Regions from separate parts of the Tersicoccus mangrovi genome, predicted to be linked through region 2. Evidence: riboswitches for the same ligand, from Rfam matches in the RefSeq annotation. Region 2 holds a riboswitch; the other holds the start of a gene.
What was found. A riboswitch is a leader RNA that binds a small molecule or an ion and turns the genes downstream of it on or off. The one in region 2 is predicted to bind S-adenosylmethionine.
Positions count from the first base shown of each region.

Region 1 (8,316 bases), on a different contig from region 2:
GCCAGGCGGGCGGTTTCGCGGCCGGCGCACACGACCACCTTGGAGTAGACAGCCCGGTCGGTGACGCTGCGCACCTCGACCGTCCCGTCGGCGCGGGGATCGATGGAGATGACCTCACCGGTGGTGACCGCATCTGCGAGGGCACCCGTGAGTGCCGTGATCGCGGCTCGGGTGCGGATCGCGCCGCCCGACTCGTCGAGCACCGCTGGCCCCGAATACCCAGCGAGCAGCGGCATCCGCTGGGCGACCTCGGCCGCGTCGATCTCGTGCGCTTCCACGCCGCCGACCTGGTCGAGCACCCGCAGCCGCGCCAGGGCGCTGTCTCCGATCGCCAGGACACCGTCTGATGAGACCAGCTCGACGTCGAAGTGTTCGGCCCACTCATCCCATACCCCACGGCTTTCGCGCGCGAAAGCGACGAGTCGCGGGTCGTCGTGAGCGTGCCGGAAGATCCGCGACTCGCCTGCGGACTGACCCGTCCCGGGCAGACCAGCCTCATACAAGCGCACCGGCACGCCCTGCTCCCGCAGCGCGTACGCCGTCGACAGACCGACGATCCCGCCCCCGATCACTGCTACCTCGGGTGCACGCGTCGTGGCAACGCCGTCGTCAGTTCCTGTCATCGCGGTTCCCCGATCTGTTGGTGACTAGCGATAGGGCGCAAAAGAAGGGGCCGCTGCCACGACGTCAGCGGGCTGTGTAAGCCCGAAGTCACCGCGCGCAGCGACCCCTCCTTTCTGTGCCAGTACTCCCGGTCTGCGGTGTCAGGCGGGGAGTTTGGAGCCCAGGAGGTCCAACTTCTCGATCGTCGGCTCGCTGAACAGTTTGCCGGTCTGCTCGCCGAGAGCGGCAGCGACTGCGCCGGACAGGTGCGCGTCGCGGCCGGCGTCATCGGGGAACACGTCGAAGATCCCGAAGGAGGACGGGCCGAGACGGATCGCGAACCACGCGACGGTGGCCGGTTCCTCCTCGACGAGTCCTCGCCCGATGCCGAGGAATTCCTGGACCTCGTCTTCCTTGCCGGGCAGGGCCTCCAGCCTGACAAGCAGTCCCTTCGTCACGCTCACGACGTCACCTCTTCCTGGGTCGAATTGCTCGCAAATTTCACCACGACCGTATCGCAGAACGCAGGCAGGTCATCGGGCGAGCGGCTGGTGATCAGGTTCCCGTCGACCACGACATCCTGGTCAACGACCTCAGCACCGGCGTTGCGGAGATCCGTGCGGATGCTCGGGAAGGACGTCAAGGTGCGACCTCCGACCACACCAGCCTCAATCAGCGTCCACGGCCCGTGACAGATCGCCGCCACGGGCTTGCCACTCTCGACGAACTCGCGGACGAAGGAAACGGCGTCCTTGTCGACCCGGAGCTGGTCGGGGTTCACCGTGCCGCCCGGGAGAAGCAGGGCGTCGTAGTCGCCCACCGAGGCGTCGGCGACCAACCCGTCGACGGTGAACGTGCCCGCTTCATCCAGGTCGTTCTCACGGGCCTGAATCTCACCGTCATGGATCGAGAGAACCTCTGTCTGAGCGCCGGCCCGTTCCAGCGCCTCGCGGGGCTGCTCGAGCTCGACTCGCTCGACCCCGTCGGCGGCGAGGATGGCGACTCTCTTGCCCTGCAGCGTCTCGGCCATATCAGTTCGCCTTCTTCTCGGTCGACATCCCGGGCTTGATGAGGACCTTGGTCCAACCCTCGGACCGGGCGTCGAAGTTCTTGTAGGCATCGGCAGCCTGGTCCAACGAGATCTCGTGGGAGACGATCCACGAAGGGGTCGCCTTCCCGGCCGCGATCAAGTCTCGCAGCCGGCGGTTGTACCGCTTGACCGGGGCCTGACCGCTCCCCATGGTCTGCCCCTTAAACCAATGCGTTCCGAAGTCGATGGCCGCCTTGCCCTGCTTGGCCAATTCGCCCTTGGCCCCCGGATCCTGGGGAACGAACACGCCAACGGTGCCGATTCCTCCGGTGAAACGCACCGAGTTGATGAGCATGTTCAGCGTGGCGGCGGTGTCCTCGTTGCCCTGGGGATCGTGGGCCTGGTAGCCCACGCATTCGCAACCACGGTCAGCTCCGAGCCCCATCGTCTCGTCCAGCACAGCCTGCACGGGGTCGACCTTGGAGTCGTCGATGGCAATCGCACCGATCTGCTCGGCCAGCGCGAGCCGGTCAGGGTGGCGATCGACCACCATCACCTTTGCTGCGCCCTTGATCATCGCGGACAGGGCGGCCATCAATCCGACCGGACCCGCCCCAGCGATCACAACGCTGTCGCCGGGTATCACGCCGGCCATCTCGGTGGCATGGTAGCCGGTGGGGAAGATGTCAGAGAGCATGACGTAATCGTTCTCCCTCTCCTCCGCATCCTCGCCCAGGCGCAGCGCGTTGTGGTCACCGAAAGGCACGCGGAGCAGCTCCGCTTGGCCACCGCCATAGGGACCCATGTCGGCGAACCCATAGGCCGCTCCGGCGAATGATGGTTCGGGCTGGGTGGTGAGACAGTAGTTGGTCAGGCCGCGTTCGCAGTTCTTACAGAATCCGCACGAGATGTTGAACGGGAGCACAACCCGGTCTCCGACCCTGACCTTCTCCACGCCACTACCGACTTCGATGACCTCCCCCATGTTCTCGTGACCGAACGTCCGGCCTACTTCGAAGGAAGTCCGCCCCTCGTACATGTGGAGGTCCGAGCCGCAGATGTTCGTCGTCGTTACCCTGACCAGGACATCGGTGGGTCGCTCGATCTTCGCGTCCGGGACGTCCTTCGTGCTGACCTGACGGGGTCCCTCGTACACCACTGCTTTCATGTCTACTCCGATCCGATCGTGTTGCTCGATGTCTTTCCGGCAGGCCTCTCCGACGCCGGCCCCGCTAGACAGCGAACGCCCCCAGGAACCACGTGTCAAGGGGCTCGCCTTGAGTTGATCTGTAGCGATCGAGCCGGGATAGTGCCCGGGTCCGCTGCTCGATCCCAGGGCATACGCTCTGTACACGCTTGCGGTGGTCGCGCCATTCGTCCTTGTGCTCGTTATCATCGTGACGTTGACAGCGGTTCTGATGATGAGCCGGTACCGCAAAGGGGTAATCGTCACGACCGCGGTCGTCAGCGCGGCCCTGTGCCAACCAACGCGGCTGTGCGAATCAGCGGCGAGTTGCAGGCCGCTTGCGCTCGCTGGGCAGGAAGCCGAGCGCCAGTGGAACAATGACTGATAGTGCGTCGTGGGTAGCGGAACGATGCGCCGACTTTTTCGGCGATCACGAGGCGGCTCCGCCGTAGACGATCGTTTGCGGCGAGGCTACCAGACGTCGGTCGGGTCCGAGATTCGCTGGCATGCGCCCTGCCATATCCGGCTCTTCCTCCTTGAGGTGGGGGTGGGCGGCGTTGACGAACCGAGCTACATATCAGTCGGTCGGGGCGCCGGTCAACGCGGCGAGCTGGATGAGGTTGCCGCACGTGTCGTCGAACACCGCGGTGGTGACCGGCCCCTGGCTCAGCGGTTCCTGGGTGAACACGACGCCGAGGCCGCGCAGGCGCTCGTACTCCGCGGCGACGTCGGTGACGCCGAAGCTGGTGAACGGGATGCCGTCGGCGACGAGCGCGTCCCGGAACGGCCCGACCGCGGGGTGCTCGGCCGGCTCGAGGGAGATCTGGACGCCGTCGGGGTGCTCGGGCGAGGAGACGGTCAGCCACCGGTACGGCCCACCGAGCGGGATGTCCTGCTGCGGCACGAAGCCCAGCGGGCCGGTGTAGAAGTCGAGCGCGGCCTGCTGGTCGTCGACGAAGATGCTCATGGTGGTGATGATCATGGCTGCTCCCGGGTGGACGTGATGGGGTGCTCGGTGGGGTTCTCGATGCGGGTGGCTCCGGCCTCCGGGAGGCGGGCGAACCAGTCGCGGACGGGCGCGAGCGCGCCTGCGTGCAGGTGATGGATGGTCGTCCGGCCGCGGGTGCTGACCGTGACGACACCGGCCTCCTTGAGGACGCCGACGTGCTTGGCGACGGCCTGCCGGGTCAGGGGCAGTCCGTGCCGCTCGAGCAGCCGGATGGTCAGCTCGAACAGCGTCTGGTCGTTCCGTTCCGCCAGCTCGCCGATCAGGGCCCGTCGGGCCGGATGGGCGATGGCGGTGAACCCGTCGTCCACGGCATCAGAATACGCAACCTTTGGGTTTCTTGTCCAGCGGTGTATGACCTCGTGTGTCCCGTGCGCGCCACCGCGGACTTGCGACAGCACCCGGTCGTCGTCTGGGCTGAGCGTGTCCCCCCGGGGGCGCCCACCATCCCGAGCGGCCGAGAGACCTGGCTCCACGACGCCGCAGCAACCACTCTCCGGAGCCGGTGCTACCGCCAGGTGCGATGGAGCTGATGTGCCGATGACCACGACCGTTTCCCCTGCGCCCGCGTCCTCCTCCCCGCCGGTCGACCCCGCCGCCGAGTACGCGCGGGTGCACGCCCGCTTCGCCCCGATCATCGCCCGCATCGCCGCGGACGCACTGCGTCGCGACCAGGAGCGGACCCTCCCCCACGATCCGGTGCGGTGGCTCGACGAGGCCGGGTTCGGCGCGCTGCGGGTGCCGGCCGAGCACGGCGGCGCGGGGGCCTCCGTCGAGACGGTGATCCGGCTGCTGGTCGACCTCGCGGCCGCGGACTCGAACATCGCCCACCTCTACCGGTCCCACCTCGGGTTCACCGAATCGCTGCGCTGGCAGCCGGAGGCGGTGCGCCGGCGCTGGTACCGCCGGATCGCCGGCGGCCAGACCGTGGGCAACGCCTCGACCGAGCGCGGCGGCAACGCCCTCGGGACGGTGAACACCACCCTGCGCCGGGACGGGGCCGGCGCCTGGCGACTCGACGGCACGAAGTACTACACGACCGGCACGATCTTCTCCGACCACACCCGCGTCAGCGCCGCCCTCGACGGCGCGCTCGGCCGCCGCTTCGCCGTCGTCCCCGTGACCGCGGCCGGCGTCACCGTCGAGGACGACTGGGACGGGTTCGGGCAGCGCCTGACCGGCACCGGCACCGCCACGTTCACCGACGTCCTGGTCGACGACATCGACGTGCTGGACCGGGTGGTCGGCTCGGCGGAGGCGGTGCACGAGGCCGCGTTCTTCCAGCTCGTGCTGCTCGCGGTGCTCGCCGGCATCGCCCGGGCCGCCCGGGACGACGCCGCCACGATCGTCGCCGGCCGGACGCGGACCTTCAACACCGGCTCGGGCCTGCCGTTCCGGGAGGACCCGCTGATCCAGCAGGTGGTCGGCCGGATCGCCGCAAACGCGTTCGCGGCCGAGGCCACCGTGCTGGCCGCCGCCCGCAGCCTCGACCGGGCGCTGGTCGATGCCCCGGCCGCCACCGGCGCGGGCGAGGAACCGGCGCCGGCCACCCCGGCGCAGCTGCGGGCCGAGGTCGACGTCGAACAGGCCCAGGTGACCGTGCCCGAGCTCGCCCTCGCCGCCGCACAGCAGCTGTTCGAGGCCTCCGGCGCGTCCGCCACGAGCACGAAGAAGGGCCTGGACCGGCACTGGCGCAACGCCCAGACCGTCGCCACCCACAACCCGGCGGTGTTCCGGGCGCGCGCCATCGGCGACTGGTTCGTCAACGGCACCCCGCCCGAGGGGCTGAACGCCATCGGCGAGGCCCGCCCCTCCCCCGGGTCGCGGTTCTGACGCGGCGCACTCCGCGGCGGCCACCAGCGCACTCGCGGAGCGCTGCCGCGACGTGTTCAATGGCGGTATGGCGAACGGACACGAGCGACTCGACGACGACCAACTGGCCCCCTACCTCGTGCACCACCTGCTCGCCGCCGGTTCCGGCCTGCGTCTCTTCCGGGCGGTGAGCCGCACGTGGGCGTCGACCGAGCACGGACCGGCGATGCGCCGCCTGACTGCGGACGTGGACGCCGACCGCCGCGACCTGGCGGCGCTGATCCGCCGGCTCGGCTACCGGATCCCTCCGGTGCGCCGGGTGATCGGCATCGCCTCGGCCACCGTCGCCCGGCTCGACCCGATCAACCCGCTACGCCGCCGCGGCACCCAGGCGGCGCAGATGGAGATCGAGGCGCTGGAGTCCGCGGTCGACATGAAGGAATCCCTGTGGGACACCCTGCTGGCGCTGCCGGCGGACGCGGGACTGGACCGGCCGGCCCTGCAACGGCTGCAGCGGCGCGCCGGTGACCAGCGCGAACAGCTCACCGCGATCCGTCGCACCACGGCGCCGGCCCGCTTCCTGCGCTGACCGGTCCTCAGAACAGGACGGTGGCGAACCGGCCGACCGGGGTGAAACCCACGTGTTCGTACACGGCGCGGGCGCGCGTGTTGAAGTCGTTGACGTAGAGGCTGACGACGGGCGCACGGCGCCGGGCGAGGGTCACGACGTCGGCCATGAAGCCCGCGGCGAGGCCCTGACCGCGGTGCCGCGGATTGACCCACACCCCCTGGATCTGGCTCGCATGGGCGCTGATCGTGCCGAGGTCGGCCTTGAACACGATGTCGCCGTCGCGGTCCCGGTGGATGAGGCACTGCCCGGCGGCGATGAAGCCGCGCACCCGCTCCCGGTAGGACTGCTCCCCCGCCTGCAGGGGGCTGTACCCGACCTCCTCGGTGAACATGTCCACGGAGGCGGGCAGCACGACGTCGAAGTCCTCCTGGCCGGCAAGCCGCACGAGGCCGGGACCGCGCACGGGCACGTCGGGCCCGACGGCGAGCAGCGGCTGGTCCGGCCGGACGTCGAACGGGTGCGGGCTGCGGCCCTTGATCGCGTCCCACAGCGGCAGGACCGAGTCGGCGGGGCCGAAGATCGAGGAGAACCGGCGACGCAGGGCCACGAGGGCGTCCGCGAGCGGCTCCGCGACGTCCGCCGTCGCCCCCACGGGGACGACGTTCGCCCCGGCCCAGCACGCGGCCGTCAGTCGGCCGCCGTCGACGTGCCCGAGGATCCGCCCGGTCCCGGCGACGATGCCGCGGGAGCCGAGCTGGGAGTCGAGGAAGATGTTCGCCACGGGGTCCGCGGCGACGAGTTCGCGCAGGGCAGCCGTGTCCGCGGCACCGAGCTCACGGACACCGTCGACGCCGACCGGCACGGGGGCGCTCAGCTCAGCTGACGCTGACCACGGGGCTGCCCGCGACGGCGTCCTCGCCACCGGTCTCCCCCATCTCCTCGGCGATGCGCATCGCCTCGTCGATCAGGGTCTCGACGATCTGGTCCTCGGGCACGGTCCTGACGACCTCGCCCTTGACGAAGATCTGGCCCTTGCCGTTGCCGGACGCCACGCCGAGGTCGGCCTCACGGGCCTCGCCCGGGCCGTTGACGACGCAGCCCATGACGGCCACGCGCAGCGGCACGGTCAGGCCCTCGAGCCCCTCGGTCACCTTGTCGGCCAGCGTGTAGACGTCCACCTGGGCACGCCCGCAGGACGGACAGGAGACGATCTCGAGCTTGCGCGGCCGCAGGTTCAGCGACTGCAGGATCTGGTTGCCGACCTTGACCTCCTCGACCGGCGGGGCCGAGAGGGAGACGCGGATGGTGTCGCCGATGCCCTGGGACAGCAGCGCACCGAACGCGGTGGCGGACTTGATGGTGCCCTGGAACGCGGGACCGGCCTCGGTCACGCCCAGGTGCAGCGGCCAGTCGCCGCGCTGGGCGAGCAGCTCGTAGGCGCGCACCATGACGACGGGGTCGTTGTGCTTGACGGAGATCTTGAAGTCGTGGAAGTCGTGCTCCTCAAAGAGGGACGCCTCCCACACGGCGGACTCGACGAGCGCCTCGGGCGTCGCCTTGCCGTACTTGTCCATGATCCGCTTGTCGAGGGAGCCGGCGTTGACGCCGATGCGGATCGACGTGCCGTGGTCCTTCGCCGCCTGAGCGATCTCCTTGACCTGGTCGTCGAACTTGCGGATGTTGCCCGGGTTGACGCGGACCGCGGCGCAACCGGCCTCGATCGCGGCGAACACGTACTTGGGCTGGAAGTGAATGTCGGCGATCACCGGGATCTGCGACTTCTTCGCGATGATCGGCAGTGCGTCGGCGTCGTCCTGGCTCGGGCACGCGACGCGGACGATGTCGCAGCCTGACGCGGTGAGTTCCGCGATCTGCTGCAGGGTGGCGTTGATGTCCGTGGTGGGCGTCGTCGTCATGGACTGGACGCTGACCGGGTAGTCGGACCCGACACCGACGCTGCCCACCTTGATCTGGCGGGTCTTCCGTCGCGGTGCGAGCACCGGCGGCGGCGAAGCGGGCATTCCCAGGCTGACCGAGGTCAAAGTCTCTCCTCACGGATCGGTGGACCGACGTCCATTATCCCCCTCGTTGTCTTCGTCGCCGTCCCG
Region 1 covers NZ_JBAJMW010000011.1:74,338-82,653, reverse strand. The annotation lists gene V6N00_RS16860 (NAD(P)/FAD-dependent oxidoreductase) at 1-623, opposite strand, end outside; gene V6N00_RS16855 (putative quinol monooxygenase) at 765-1,067, opposite strand; gene V6N00_RS16850 (type 1 glutamine amidotransferase domain-containing protein) at 1,064-1,633, opposite strand; gene V6N00_RS16845 (glutathione-independent formaldehyde dehydrogenase) at 1,635-2,801, opposite strand; gene V6N00_RS16840 (VOC family protein) at 3,397-3,801, opposite strand; gene V6N00_RS16835 (ArsR/SmtB family transcription factor) at 3,798-4,136, opposite strand; SAM riboswitch class I at 4,267-4,355, shown strand; gene V6N00_RS16830 (acyl-CoA dehydrogenase family protein) at 4,366-5,658, shown strand; gene V6N00_RS16825 (hypothetical protein) at 5,726-6,226, shown strand; gene V6N00_RS16820 (GNAT family N-acetyltransferase) at 6,234-7,070, opposite strand; gene ispG (flavodoxin-dependent (E)-4-hydroxy-3-methylbut-2-enyl-diphosphate synthase) at 7,084-8,250, opposite strand.
Region 1: linked by a shared signal. The riboswitch ahead of V6N00_RS16830 (acyl-CoA dehydrogenase family protein) and the one ahead of V6N00_RS06940 (ABC transporter ATP-binding protein) in region 2 are both predicted to bind S-adenosylmethionine.

Region 2 (8,316 bases):
ATGGCGATGAGCAGGACCTTGGAGTTCTCACCGATGCCGATCCAGAGCAGGAGCAACGGCACCCAGGCCAGCGACGGCACGGCCCGGAAGGCGCCGATGGTGGGCGCGAACAGCAGGGAGGACAGCCGGGACAGCCCGACGAGGGCGCCGGCGGCCAGGCCCACGACGGCCCCGAGGAGGAACCCGAGCAGGACGCGCTGCGTGGAGATCCACACGTGCGTGCCCAACTGCCCGCGGCGCAGCAGCTCCACGCCGGCGGCCAGGACATCGGCCGGCGGGGGCAGCTGCACGGGCGTGAACACGCCGAGGGCGGTGGTCACCTGCCACAGGGCGAGCAGCAGGAGGGGGACGACGAGGCCGGCGGCCCAGCGCAGGCCGCGCGGGATCCGGCGGCGGCCGGGGGTTGACGCCCCGCGCGCCGCCGGGCCCGCTGTGGAGGCCGCCGTGGGGGCGTCGACCCGGGTGTCGGGGACGGGCGAACTCACTTGGTGGTCACCGCCGAGGGATCGGCCTTGGTGACCAGCTCGTCGTCGAGCAGGGCGTTCAGGGCGGCGTCGACGGTGCCGGCGTCCTTGACGTCGCCGGAGTCGACGATGATCTTCCCGACCTTCTGCAGCACGGCCCGCTGCTTCGCACCCGGTGCCGGGTCGACGCCGAGGTTGGTGCGGGCGATCACCTGGGTGGCGACGGTCTTGTCGATGCTCGCGACGTCGGCGAGGATCGCCGCGGTCTCCGCGGTGTGTCCCTTGGCCCACGCCCGGGCCGCCTCGTACGTGTTCACGACGGTCTGGGCGATCTCGGGCTGGCTCTTGAGGAAGTCCTCGCGGGCGTTGAGGAACCCGTAGGTGTTGAAGGCGACGTTGCGGTAGAAGAGCTTGTCGCCGTTCTTCTGGGCCGCGGCCATGATCGGGTCAAGACCGGCCCAGGCCTGCACGGATCCGTTGTCCAGCGCCGTGCGGCCGTCGGCGTGCTGCAGGTTCTGCACGGTGATGTCCGACGCCTTGAGGCCGTTGGCGGCGAGCGCCTGCAGCAGGAAGAAGTAGGGGTCGGTGCCCTTGGTCGCGGCCACGGACTTGCCCTTCAGGTCGGCCACCGAGGTGATGCCGGTCTTCGGGGTGGTCACGAGCGCGGACCACTCGGGCTGCGAGTAGATGTCGACGGTGCGGATGGGCGAGCCGTTGGCGCGGGCGAGCAGCGCGGCCGAGCCGGCGGTGGATCCGACGTCGATGGCACCCGAGCGCAGCGCCTCGTTGGCCTTGTTCGAGCCCGCGGACTGCACCCAGGTGACGGTCACGCCCTTCTCCTTCAGCGCCGCCTCGAGCCAGCCCTTCTGCTTGATCACGAGGGAGAGCGGGTTGTACGTGGCGAAGTCGATGGTCAGGGTCTTGCCGTTGCCACCCCCGCCCGCGGCGGCTGCGGTCGACGAGCCGGAGCCCTCGCCGGCGCACCCGGTCAGGGTCAGGGTCGCGGCGGTGACGACGGCGACGGCGGTGAGGGCGGAGCGGACGAGACGGGCAGGGCGGCGGGCCATGGTGATCCTCTGGAGGTCGAGACGGACGACGTGATGGTACGGAGAAGAAGGGACAGGTGGAGCGAAACAGAACAGGGTCGAACGGGAGGGGTGCGCACACGGTCGCGCCACGGGCGCAGGCCGCGGCGCTGCGGGACCGCGCAGCTCGCCGGCTCGCTGATCCGGTGGACCGGCGGGCGGTCAGTGGGCGTCGACGCCGAGCGCGGTGAACAGGTCGGCGCGCATGCGCGCCAGATCGGCCGAGCCACGGTCCCGAGGTCGCGACCCCGGCACGGTGTGCACGGAGCGCACGCCCGCGGGCGCCCGACCGGGTGCTCCCACACCGACCTGACCGGTGCTGCCGCCGTCGGTCGAGCCGAGGAGGACGACGCGGTCGGCGAGCTGGAGCGCCTCGTCGACGTCGTGGGTGACGAGCAGGATGGTCGCCGGGGAGGCGTCGTGCACGGAGAGCAGGAGGTCCTGCATCTTCAGGCGGGTGAGGGCGTCGAGGGCGCCGAACGGCTCGTCGAGCAGGAGCACCTGCGGGTCGCGTGCCAGCGCTCGGGCGAGGGAGGCGCGCTGCGCCATGCCGCCGGAGACGGCCCGCGGGCGGTGACCGGCGAATCCGGACAGGCCCACGAGGGCCAGCAGCTCGTCGATGCGGGCGTCCTGCGCAGCGGTCCGGCGGCGGCCGGTGCGGGGCAGCCCGAGCGCGACGTTCTCCCGCAGCGTGCGCCACGGCAGCAGGCGCGGTTCCTGGAAGGCGACCGCGCAGCGCGGGTCCCAGGGGCGCACCGGGGCGTCGCCGATGACGACGGACCCGGCACTCGGGGCGTCCAGCCCGGCGGCGAGGCGCAGCAGGGTCGACTTGCCGCAGCCGCTCGGGCCGAGCACCGCGATCACCTCACCGGGCGCCACCTCCAGGTGGACACCGGCGAGGACGTCGTGCGGGCCGAAGCTGCGGCCGACCCCGTCGAAGGTGATGCCGGCGTCCCCGTCGCTCCAGAAGTGCGGGGAGTCCGCCGGGTCGGCCACCCCGGAGGCGGCATGGCGCGCGGGCGAGAACAGAGACACGTGAGATCAACTCCATCGATCCTGGCGGTAGCACCCTTCCGACGGATCGGTGGGTTGCTGCGGCGTCGACGAGCCAGATCTCTCGGCCGCTCGGGATGGTATGCCGCCACTGTAACGGCACGACGGGGCCGTCCGGCAAGTCGGTCGGCGGCGGGACCGCCACGGCGCGTCACACTCGACCCCCACCGCCGACTCGATCGACGAGCCGGCGGGAACAGGGGCGGAGAATGAAGCCATGAGCCACCGGAACGACCCCGAGACGATCCGCCGCCTGCTCACGACGCCCGGGCGCTGGGCCGTCGTCGGCCTGAGCGAGAACCCACGCCGGGTGGCGCCCCGCATCGCGGCGATGCTGCGGGACCACCTCGGCATGCGCATCCTGCCGGTCAACCCGCGCGGGGAGGCGGCCCTGGGGGAACCGGGACACCGCACGCTGGCCGACGCCGTGCAGGCCGGCGGTCCCGTCGACGTCGTCGACTGCTTCGTCAACTCGACGAAGGTCGGTGCCGTGGTGGATCAGGCCATCGCCGTCGGCGCGGGCGCCGTGTGGCTGCAGCTCGGCGTGGTCGACGAGGACGCCGCCGCCCGGGCCGCCGCGGCCGGGCTCGACGTCGTGATGGACACCTGCCCCGCGATCGAGGCGCCCCGCTTCGGCCTGTAGACGAAGCCCGAGGTCGCTCCCGCGAGTTCACGCCGGGACGTGACGCCGCATGGCGGACACGGGTTGATCCGCCCGACGACGGCGGAGCACAATGGCAGCACCATCCCGAGCGGCCGAGAGATCTGGATCGATGACGCCGCAGCAACCGTGGTCGAAGAAACCGCTGACCACACGGTGCTACCGCCAGAAGCGATGGAAGAGAGCGCACAGCAATCTTTGAGCATCGGCCAGGGCCGTCCCCTGTCCGGCTGCGCATTGCCGGGACCCGCGAGCGGTACGTCAGTGAAGGAAGCCCGATGAGCAGCATCGACGAGCGAGTCAATCTCGCCGAGCCCCTCAAGTTCGCGTACTGGGTGCCGAACGTCTCCGGCGGCCTCGTCGTCTCCACGATCGAGCAGCGCACGAGCTGGGACTTCGACTACAACAAGAAGCTGGCCCGGATCGCCGAGGACGCCGGCTTCGAGTACGCCCTCTCGCAGACCCGGTACGCCGCCAGCTACGGCGCGGACAAGCAGCACGAGGCGACGTCGTTCTCCCTCGCCCTGCTCGCCGCGACCGAGAAGCTCAAGGTGATCGCCGCCGTGCACCCGGGCATGTGGCACCCCGGCGTGCTGGCGAAGTACATCATCACCGCCGACCACATCTCGAACGGCCGGGCCGCCGTGAACATCGTCTCCGGCTGGCTGCGTGCCGAGTTCGACGGGTTCGGGCTGCCCTGGCTCGAGCACGACGAGCGGTACGCCCGCACCGAGGAGTTCATCTCGATCCTGCGGGGGCTGTGGACCGAGCAGGACTTCTCGTTCCACGGGACGTACTACGACATCTCCGACTTCACGCTCTCCCCCGCCCCGGTCGACGTGCCCGGCCGCGCCCACCCGGACGTCTTCTTCGGCGGCAACTCGACCGCCGCGCGGATCGCCGCGGGCCACGTCGCCGACTGGTACTTCTCCAACGGCAAGGACTTCGACGGGTTCGACGAGCAGTTCAACGACGTGCACGCCTCGGCCGCCGCGATCGGCCGGACGGCCCCACGCTTCGGGCTCAACGGGTTCGTCATCGCCCGGGACAGCGAGAAGGAGGCCCGGGACACGCTGCGGGAGATCGTCGAGAAGGCGCACCGGCCCGCCGTCGAGGGCTTCCACGACGCCGTCCAGGAGGCCGGCCCGGCCACCAAGGACGGCAAGGGCATGTGGGCGGACTCCTCGTTCGAGGACCTCGTCCAGTACAACGACGGATTCCGCACCCAGCTGATCGGCACTCCCGAGCAGATCGCGGAGCGCATCGTCGCCTACAAGCAGCACGGCGTGAACCTGCTGCTGACCTGCTACCTGCACTTCCAGGAGGAGGTCGCCGCGTTCGGCCGGGACATCCTGCCGATCGTGCGTGAACTCGAGGCCGACCTGGCCCGCAAGCACGGCGTCGAGCTCGGGGACCCCGAGCTGACCGCCACGACGACAGGAGGACGCTGACCCATGGCCGACCACCGTTTCGGATTCCGCACCCGCGCGCTGCACGCGGGTGGCACCCCCGACGCCGAACAGGGCGCCCGGGCAGTCCCCATCTACCAGACGACGTCGTTCGTGTTCAAGGACACCGCCGACGCCGCCAACCTCTTCGCGCTGCAGAAGTACGGCAACATCTACTCGCGGATCGGCAACCCGACGGTCGCCGCGTTCGAGGAGCGGATCGCGTCCCTGGAAGGCGGCATCGGCGCCGTCGCCACGTCCTCGGGCATGGCCGCCGAGTTCATCACGTTCGCGGCGCTGACCGGGGCGGGCGACCACATCGTCGCGTCCTCCCAGCTCTACGGCGGCACGGTCACGCAGCTCGACGTGACGCTGCGCCGCTTCGGGGTCGAGACGACGTTCGTCTCCGGCACCGACCCGGCCGACTACGCCGCCGCGATCCGGCCCGAGACCAGGGCCGTCTACACCGAGGTCGTCGCCAACCCGTCCGGCGAGGTCGCGGACCTGGCCGGACTCGCCGCGGTGGCCCACCAGGCCGGCGTGCCGTTCGTCGTCGACGCGACCCTGTCCACCCCGTACCTGATCCGCCCGCTCGAGCACGGCGCCGATATCGTCATCCACTCGGCGACCAAGTTCCTCGGCGGCCACGGCACGACCCTCGGCGGCGTCGTCGTCGAGTCGGGCCGGTTCGACTGGGGCAACGGGAAGTTCCCGGTCATGACGGAGCCGGTCCCCTCCTACGGCAACGTCTCGTGGTGGGGCAACTTCGGCGAATACGGCTTCCTGACCAAGCTGCGCTCCGAGCAGCTGCGCGACATCGGCCCGTCCCTGTCCGCGCAGTCCGCGTTCCAGCTGCTGCAGGGCGTCGAGACGCTGCCCCAGCGCATGGACGCGCACTTGGCGAACGCCCGAGCGGTCGCCGAGTGGCTGGATGCCGACGAGCGGGTCTCCTACGTCAACTGGGCCGGCCTCCCGTCCCACCCGCACCACGAGCGGGCCGAGCGCTACCTCCCGCTCGGCCCCGGCTCGGTGTTCAGCTTCGGCGTCCGCGGTGGCCGGGCGACCGGTGAGCGGTTCATCGAGGCGCTGCAGCTGGCCAGCCACCTGGCCAACGTCGGCGACTCCCGCACGCTCGTGCTGCACCCGGGCTCGACGACCCACCGGCAGCTGACCGCGGAGCAGCTCGCCGCGGGCGGTGTCAACGAGGACCTGATCCGCATCTCGGTGGGCCTCGAGGACGTCGAGGACATCCTGTGGGATCTCGACCAGGCGCTCACCGCGGCCCAGCAGGTCGCGGAGGAGTCCGGCGAGCTGGAGGAGAACGACGACACGTTCGTCACGCCGGAGGCCGGCGCGGCCGACGACGAGGCGTCACGCGAGATCGGAGCACGCGCATGAGCACCACGACCAGCTCGAACACCAGCGGAACCGAACAGCAGGACGGCCGCACCTGGGTCGGCCCCACCGCGCCCGAGCGGCTGTCCATCCTGCGCGACGCGAAGGTCGTCGCCATCGTCGGCGCCTCGGACAAGCCGTCCCGCGCGTCCTACTTCGTCGCCACCTACCTGCTCTCCTCCTCGCCGTACCGGGTGTACTTCGTCAACCCGGTCGCGAAGGAGATCCTGGGGCAGCCGGTGTACGCGTCCCTGGCGGACCTGCCGGAGAAGCCGGACATCGTCGACGTCTTCCGCAAGCACGACGACCTGCCCGGGGTGCTCTCCGAGGCGATCGATGCCGGCGCGAGCACGATCTGGCTGCAGCTGGGCTCGTGGCACGAGGGCGTGGCCGCCGACGCCGAGGCCGCCGGGCTGAACGTCGTGATGGACCGGTGCGTGAAGATCGAGCACGCGCGGTTCCACGGCGGCCTGCACCTGGCCGGCTTCGACACCGGGGTGATCTCCTCGAAGCGTCAGGTCGTGGCCTGAGAGCCCGTCGCCACCCGGACGCATCACCGACCAGACAGCGTCAGGTGTCGTCGCGAGCGGCCATGAACGTGTAGTCCCACACGCGGACGCCGGCGGCCTCGTCGGCGTCCGTGCTCTCGTGGTGGAGGGATCGCGCGCGGTCCAGGACCGCCTCGACGTCGTCGAACACCTGCCGGGCCTCCGCGGTGGTCAGCCGCAGCGCCCCGATGCTGATCTCGCCCCGCGGCTCGAGGTCGCGGCCCGCGGCACGCTCCTGAGCCCAGGCGGCCAACCGCGCCATCATGTCCTGCTGGTCGATCGTCACCTGGTGCAGGTAGGCGGCGAGGGAGCCCTCCTCCTCGGGGGCCAGCGGCTGCTGCGGACTGCCCGCCTGCCAGGACTGGTTCACCGCCTTCCACACCCGGTCCCGCCGGTCGCGGGCGAACTCCGGGGCCTCCTCGACGAAGCCGGCGTCGGCGAGCGCCCGCAGGTGGAAGCTCACGGCGTTCGCGGGGACGTCGAGCTGCCGCGCGAGGTCCGCGGCGCGGGCGTGGTCCACGGCACCGAGGACCGAGACGATCCGGCGGCGGACGGGATGCGCCATCGCCTTGAGCATCGGCGAGGTCATCACCGTGGGCACGAGGTCGGGAGCGCTGCGCGTCGGCTGATCGGCGTCCATGGGACCACTCTAGGGAAACCGGTCGCCGTACGCGCACGTCCGGTTGCGCACTAGCTATTGCGCAACTGACGTTGCGGATCTAGGCTGTCCGCCATGGCACGCGTTCGCCGAGGTTCCCACTCCCCTGATCCCGTCCCGCTGTGGCGCAACGCGGACTACCGCTGGTGGCTCGCGGCCGACACCTCACCGGCCCTCGGTCGCTCCCTGCTCACCCTCGCCGTGCCGCTGCTCGCCCTCGCGGTGACCGGCAGCCCCGCGCAGGCCGGCGTCGTCACCGCGGTCGGCGCGGTCGGCCGGGTGCTGGCGGTGCTGCCCGGCGGAGTACTGACGGACCGGCACGACCGGCGGGTCCTCATCCTCGCCGGCGCCGGGGTCGGCGTGGTGGTCGCCGCGACGCTCGCCGTCCTGCTCGCGTGCGGGCTGCTCGACTTCTGGCTCCTGACCTTGCTCAACCTCGTGCTTGCCGTGCGCAGCGGGCTCGTCGACGCGACCCCGAACGCCGCGCTTCCGTCGGTCGTCGACTCGTCCCGGCTGGGTTCCGCCGTCGCCGCGAACCAGGGGCGCGACGCCGTCGTGAGCCTGACGGGCGGCCCGATCGGCGGCGTGCTCATGGCCGTCGGGCACGCGGTGCCGTTCGTCGCCACGGCGATCCTCTACGCGGGTACCGCGGTCGCCGTGCTGCGGATCCGCGCCGACCTCCGACCCGGCGCCGGCGCCCCTGGGACGGCGGACGCCGCCTCGGTTCGGGACGAGGCGAGCGCCGAGCGGGTGCACGGCACCGACGAGCGCCCCGCGCACCCCGGCTGGTTGGCGGAGGCCTGGGCCGGGTTCGCCTGGCTGGCCGGCCGCCCGGAGCTGCGCGGGGTCATGGCCGTCTCCACGATCGTCAACCTCGGCATCGGTGCGGCGATGACCGCGGTCGTCTTCGGCCTGCAGCAGCGCGGCGAGTCACCCGCGACGATCGGCCTGACGTCGGCGTCCGTCGGCGCCGGGCTCCTGGTCGGGTCACTGGTGGCGCCGTT
Region 2 covers NZ_JBAJMW010000003.1:184,874-193,189, forward strand. The annotation lists gene V6N00_RS06930 (ABC transporter permease) at 1-485, opposite strand, end outside; gene V6N00_RS06935 (aliphatic sulfonate ABC transporter substrate-binding protein) at 482-1,531, opposite strand; gene V6N00_RS06940 (ABC transporter ATP-binding protein) at 1,712-2,584, opposite strand; SAM riboswitch class I at 2,594-2,686, opposite strand; gene V6N00_RS06945 (CoA-binding protein) at 2,820-3,245, shown strand; SAM riboswitch class I at 3,343-3,444, shown strand; gene sfnG (dimethylsulfone monooxygenase SfnG) at 3,542-4,714, shown strand; gene V6N00_RS06955 (O-acetylhomoserine aminocarboxypropyltransferase/cysteine synthase family protein) at 4,718-6,109, shown strand; gene V6N00_RS06960 (CoA-binding protein) at 6,106-6,636, shown strand; gene V6N00_RS06965 (winged helix-turn-helix domain-containing protein) at 6,677-7,294, opposite strand; gene V6N00_RS06970 (MFS transporter) at 7,388-8,316, shown strand, end outside.